Marinagarivorans cellulosilyticus: one gene and its partner. The protein of the gene in region 1 interacts with the protein of each later gene in a pairwise test. Links are inferred from orthologs where the notes say so. Each region holds a gene or a part of one and is shown on either strand. Other genes may lie near its edges. The genes, in order: lepA and MARGE09_RS14575.

Evidence for each region.
Region 2: the proteins of lepA (region 1) and MARGE09_RS14575 interact in binary tests that used the Escherichia coli proteins (3 or more experiments, as listed by UniProt). The link is inferred for Marinagarivorans cellulosilyticus from one-to-one orthologs.

Annotation. Positions count from the first base shown.
Region 1 is NZ_AP023086.1:1,184,390-1,187,583, forward strand. The notes cover bases 119-2,986. They hold lepA (translation elongation factor 4), read left to right. Parts: upstream 119-586; coding sequence 587-2,386; downstream 2,387-2,986. Other genes in these bases: MARGE09_RS04715 (SoxR reducing system RseC family protein), read left to right, coding at 119-467; lepB (signal peptidase I), read left to right, coding at 2,399-2,986. Also shown: more of MARGE09_RS04715, read left to right, coding at 1-118; more of lepB, read left to right, coding at 2,987-3,194. UniProt on the Escherichia coli protein: Required for accurate and efficient protein synthesis under certain stress conditions. May act as a fidelity factor of the translation reaction, by catalyzing a one-codon backward translocation of tRNAs on improperly translocated ribosomes.
Region 2 is NZ_AP023086.1:3,612,371-3,615,520, forward strand. Bases 291-3,114 are described here. They hold MARGE09_RS14575 (zinc transporter ZntB), read left to right. Parts: upstream 291-1,128; coding sequence 1,129-2,100; downstream 2,101-3,114. Other genes in these bases: MARGE09_RS14570 (sensor histidine kinase), read left to right, coding at 291-1,074; acs (acetate--CoA ligase), read left to right, coding at 2,244-3,114. Also shown: more of MARGE09_RS14570, read left to right, coding at 1-290; more of acs, read left to right, coding at 3,115-3,150. UniProt on the Escherichia coli protein: Zinc transporter. Acts as a Zn(2+):proton symporter, which likely mediates zinc ion uptake. Purified ZntB reconstituted in liposomes also binds and transports Cd(2+), Ni(2+) and Co(2+).

The DNA of each region.
Region 1 (3,194 bases):
GTGTGCTTACTGCGGATGCGGACGGTTTATCGTTGTGGGTGGCCGCAGACAAAGCTAGCGCTTGTGGTAGCTGTAAAGCTAAATCGGGCTGCGGCACCTCTATGCTTGCAAAGCTAGGGGCAAACCAAGTGGCAGTTAGAGCGCTGCTATCACCAGAATTAGCGTCGCAGACCTTTCGCGAGGGGCAAGATGTCGATCTCGCGGTTGATCGCAATGCGTTTGTTAAGGTGGCTTTGGTGATGTATTTAATTCCGTTGCTTGGCTTGATTAGCGGTGTGTTATTGGCACCTATTGTTAGTGCTAACGCCGGTGATGGGGTTGTTGCCACAGCTGCGCTGGTTGGCTTGTTCTTTGGCGGCTGGGTGGCTAATCGCATATTGTACCGCTGGCGAAACGACGAGCGTCTGCAACCGCTAGTTTTGCGTTCGAGCTTATCGCTTGATGAAGCTGTTGTGCACCTTACCTAAATCCCAACTCAGGCTAATGGTATTCATGGCATGAGCCTCTTAAATGAGATAGACTGCGCGCAATTTTCACCACCATTTCGGTGGTGTTCACCGTTTTTTCGAAGCAGGTTTTAATCTCAGTGACCGACTTAAGTCATATTCGTAATTTCTCGATCATTGCCCATATTGATCACGGTAAATCAACCATTGCCGACCGTTTTATCCAGCATTGTGGCGGCTTAACTGAGCGTGAGATGAACGTTCAGGTTTTAGACTCTATGGATATAGAGCGCGAACGCGGCATTACTATTAAGGCTCAAAGCGTCACGCTGCACTACAAAGCCCGAAACGGCAATATCTACCAACTTAACTTTATTGATACTCCCGGTCACGTTGATTTCTCTTATGAAGTTTCGCGCTCTTTGGCTGCGTGTGAAGGTGCGCTGTTGGTCGTGGATGCCGCGCAAGGTGTAGAGGCGCAGTCAGTTGCAAACTGCTATACCGCAATCGAGCAAAACCTCGAAGTGATCCCCGTGTTAAACAAAATGGACCTTCCGCAGGCCAATCCAGAAGCCGTAGCAGACGAAATCGAAAGCATCATTGGAATTGATGCTACTGATGCCGTGCGCTGTTCGGCCAAGAGTGGTTTGGGGATTGAAGATGTATTAGAGGTCTTGGTCACTTCTGTGCCACCACCGCAAGGTGATGTCGATGCACCGTTGCAGGCGCTTATTATTGACTCGTGGTTTGATAGTTACTTGGGTGTTGTTTCGCTTGTGCGGGTTAAGCAGGGCACCATTAAAGTTAAAGATAAAATCGTTTCCAAGACCATCGGTAAGTCACAAGTGGTTGATAGCGTTGGTGTTTTTACGCCGAAGCGACACGAAACCGGTGTGCTGCATGCAGGCGAGGTAGGTTTTATTGTTGCAGGCATTAAAGATATTCATGGCGCGCCAGTTGGGGATACCATCACCCATGCATCATCCCCAGATGTTAGTGCGTTGCCTGGATTTCAAAAGGTTAAGCCGCAGGTTTATGCGGGCTTATTCCCAGTAAGCTCGGACGATTATGAGAATTTCCGTGATGCTCTTTCTAAGCTAACGCTAAATGATGCCTCATTATTTTATGAGCCAGAAAGCTCAGATGCCTTGGGTTTTGGTTTTCGATGTGGCTTTTTGGGTATGCTCCATATGGAGATTATCCAAGAGCGTCTAGAGCGGGAGTACGATCTCGATCTGATTACAACGGCACCGACGGTTGTGTTTGAGGTGGAGTGTAATAACGGTGATGTGATTTACGTTGACAACCCATCAAAGCTGCCTGATTTGGGTACGATTAATGAGATGCGCGAGCCTATTGTGCAGGCTAACATCCTTGTCCCACAAACCTATTTAGGTGCTGTTATAACGCTGTGTATAGAAAAGCGCGGTATGCAGAAAGATATTCAGTATTTAGGGGCTCAGGTTCAAGTGGTCTACGAGCTGCCCATGAATGAAGTAGTTTTGGATTTCTTTGATCGCTTAAAGTCTGTCAGCCGAGGATATGCTTCGTTGGATTATAGCTTTCAGCGCTTTCAGGTCGCCAGCTTGGTGAGACTGGACGTGTTAATTAATAGCGAAAAAGTAGATGCCCTCGCATTAATTGTGCACCGTGATAAAGCGCATCAAAAAGGCCGAGCGTTGGCAGACAAAATGAAAGAGCTGATTCCACGCCAAATGTTCGATGTGGCGATACAAGCCGCTATTGGTGGCCAGGTGGTCGCGCGAACAACCGTTAAGGCATTGCGCAAAAACGTTACGGCTAAGTGTTATGGCGGTGATATTACGCGTAAGAAAAAACTATTAGAAAAACAAAAAGCCGGTAAAAAGCGTATGAAGCAAGTAGGGCGTGTGGAAATCCCTCAGGATGCGTTCTTGGCTGTGCTTAAAGTCGATAGCTAAAAGGGTCGTATTATGGATATAGATTTACCCCTCATTTTAATGGTCGCCGTTACTGTAACGGGTGTGATCTGGTTGTTGGATATCTTTGTCTTTGCGCGTAAACGTGAAAAGGAAGCTCGGGAGCCTGCGCTTGTAGAGTACTCAAAGTCTTTTTTTCCTGTTTTATTTTTGGTTTTCTTTTTGCGCTCCTTCTTGGTAGAACCGTTTCAAATTCCCTCTGGCTCGATGATCCCTACATTGCAAGTCGGCGATTATATTGCGGTGAATAAGTTTTCCTATGGTGTACGTATGCCTGTTTTTAGGACAAAGCTTTTTAATGTAACAGAGCCTAAGCGCGGTGATGTTGTGGTCTTTTTCCCGCCGAATGAGGATCGCTATTTCATTAAGCGCTTAGTGGGATTACCCGGCGATAAAATTCGCTATGTGAATCACGAACTCTTCATCAATGGTGAAAAGCAGCAGTACGACGAGCTAACGGCTGAAGAGTTCGCCGATATACCAGGCTCTAAAGAGGAAAAATTGTGCAGTTATCGTGGTGATGTTCTCAAAGTGGTTAAGGAAACGCTTGGTGAAAAAGTGCACAATGTGCAAAAATGCACTCAACCATCAAGCTTGAGCATTAACGGTAGTTGGGTTGTTCCTGAAGGTCATTATTTTATGATGGGGGATAACCGAGATAATAGTCGAGATAGCCGTGTTTGGGGGGCTGTACCGGAGAAAAACTTAGTCGGTAAAGCCTTTGCTGTTTGGATGCATTGGCCTGAACTTGCCAGTTTGCCTAGCTTCAGCCGTAGTGGTGCAATTCAGT
Region 2 (3,150 bases), 2.4 Mb from region 1 along the record:
TCTGCGGCACCGATTGTTAAAGATGATCAAGTGATTGGTTATTTATATGTCATATTGGGGAGCGATATTTTTGATGCATTTTACGAGTCCTTGTCGGAAAGTAAGATGTTGCGCTCTGGGTTTTGGTTGGTAATTTCTAGTCTTTGTTTTGGCTTGCTGGCAAGTTTAGTGGTGATATCACTGATTACACGGCCCTTACGCAAATTATCCAAATCAATTCAGCAAGCTCGGGACGAAGGTTTTACAAAAGAGGGTGGGCGTAACGCGAGTTTGACACTGCAGGGGTGGGATCAGAACAGCCGCAACGAAATTCACGTGTTGGGCAGTAGCTTTAAAGCGTTGTTGGAGCGTTTAGAAGAGCAATATCAACAAGTGATTACCATTGATGATTTGCGTAAAGAGCTGTTAACGCATATTTCCCATGACTTAAGAACACCATTGGCATCCCTGCTGGGCTACCTAGAGACTTGGACCTTAAACCACAAAACAATACCTATTGAAAAAAGTGAACAATACATCGATATAGCCACCCGCAACGCTCAAAAGATTGCCAATTTGATTGAGCAGCTGTTTGAGTTGGCGCACTTGGATTCTGGCAATGTACAGGTCAACCGCGAAACCTTTTCGGTAGCGGAGCTGGCGCAAGATGTTTTACAAAAATTCACAATAGAGGCACAGCAAAAACATATTGTGTTATCGGTCGAGCCTAAAGATACCTCGATTCTGGTCAAAGGTGATATTGAAAAGCTTGAGCGGGTGTTTACCAACCTTATAGAAAATGCACTTCGTCATACCCCCGTTGATGGCAGTGTGACGGTGAGGCTCTCGAAAAATGGACACTTTGTGGCTATTGATGTGGAAGATACGGGTATTGGCATTCCACAAGAAGATATCCCCCATATATTTAATGCGCACTTTAAAGCGGGTAACAGTGTGCGTGGTAATAGCGCTCATGGCGGCATTGGTTTAGCTATCACTAAAAAAATCATTGACCTTCATCAGAGTGAAATATCAGTCACAAGCCATGTCGATAGAGGTACCACTTTTAGCTTTATGCTGCCGTTTGGGAACTAGATCGTTGCCTGCTTGCATTGTAAAGTGGTGCTTTAGTTACTAAGTGGAGTTGCCGTGAGAGAGTCTGGTTTGGTTTGTGGTTATGTGGTTGATGATCAAGGACGTTCTACCCCTATTGATCTGGCGGATGTTCCAAATTGGAAGCCCGAGCAGGGTTTTTTATGGTTGCATTTTGATATCCGTGAAGCCGCTGCCCGCGATTGGCTGGCCCTTAAAAGCGGCTTGAGCGATGTTGCAATTCAAACTCTGCTGTGTGAGGAAACTAGGCCACACGTTTGGCGTGAAAATAATTCGGTAGTGATGGCATTGCGGGGAATTAATCTCAACCCCAATGCCGACCCTGAAGATATGGTGGCAGTGCGAGTTTATGCGGATGAGCACCGTATTATCACAACCCGCCGGCGCTCGTTAAAAGCGTTACGCGAACTCGCGGCTTCTATGCACAATGGTGTCGGCCCTGGATCAGTCGCGGTGATGCTGGCAGAGCTTACGGGCCAATTAACCGTGCAGTTGCTCGATGCCATTGAAACGCTTGAAGATAAAATGGATGCCTTGGAAGAAGTCATTCTCGATGATGCCAAAAAGCAGCGTCGAGTGCACGTTATGGAATTGAGGCGTAAATGCATTTTGTTGCGGCGATATTTGGCCCCTCAGCGCGAGGCATTGGCTAGGCTCTATATCGAGCCATTGTCGTGGCTCAGTGAGCGCCAACGAATGCAACAGCGAAATATCGCCGATCAATTAGTGCGTTATGTGGAATCTCTCGATGCAATAAAAGATCGCGCAGCAGTGGTTCAAGAAGAGTTGGCAAGCCGCGTTGCCGACCAACTAAATACCCGTATGTATATCTTATCGATGGTGGCTGCGCTTTTTCTTCCCTTAAGCTTTATTCTAAGCATTTTTGATCTTCAAATTGGCGGTTTGCCGCTGACGGACTACCCTTATGGTGCTATTGCTATGTCGGTGGTACTTGTTTGTACGGTAACAACCCAGGTCATTATATTTAAACGCAAGGGTTGGCTTTAGTTTCGGTTTTTAACCGCTTAACAGCCAAACTTGAACGCGTTATAGTGCTGGCCCGCACGTTTATTTAACGCGTGTGATAGTCAATTAACCGCAGACTATGCATTTGCTACTACTAATAATTATGCCTTTGATTCGGAGCCTCAATGACATCCACTCCTTACCCTGTTCCTAGTACATTCGAAAAAGATTCACACATCAATGCTGAACAGTACCAGTTGCTTTACCGCCAGTCGATAGAGCAGCCAGAGGTGTTTTGGGCGGAGCAAGCGACAAATTTTTTGAGTTGGTCAACGCCCTTTACTCAGGTGCGTGAGTTCGACTTTGAAAAAGGGCATGCGCAATGGTTTGCTGATGGCGAGCTGAATGTTGCTTACAACTGCATTGACCGGCACCTAACTGAAAAAGCCGATGCCACGGCTTTTATTATGGAGCGAGACGAGCCAGGTAAAAGTTTTGAGGTAAGCTACCGAGAGTTACACCTTCAGGTTTGCAAATTGGCAAATGCACTTAAAACCTTGGGTGTTCGAAAAGGTGATCGCGTTTGTATATACATGCCTATGATTTGCGAGGCCGCCTATGCGATGTTGGCTTGTGCAAGAATTGGAGCGGTACATTCTGTAGTTTTTGGTGGTTTTTCGCCGGAAGCGCTAAAAGATAGGATTTTAGATAGTGAGTGCAGCCTAGTTATTACAGCGGACGAAGGCGTTCGTGGTGGCAGGCTTGTACCTTTAAAGGCCAATGTTGATAAGGCCGTGGCAGATTGTGACTGCGTACAGAATGTTCTGGTATTAAAGCATACTGGGGCCGATCTTCCAAAGCAGCCTCGTGATGTGTGCTATCACGAGGCTACAGCTTGCGAGAGCGCCGATTGCCCACCTGAAGCCATGGCGGCAGAAGACCCTCTTTTTATTTTATACACCAGCGGTTCTACCGGAAAACCTAAAGGCGTGCTTCACACAACCGGTGGCTATTTATTGCAAGCAGCCATGACATTTAAATATGTTTTCGATTATGAGCCTGGCGAAGTGTACTGGTGCACGGCCGATGTCG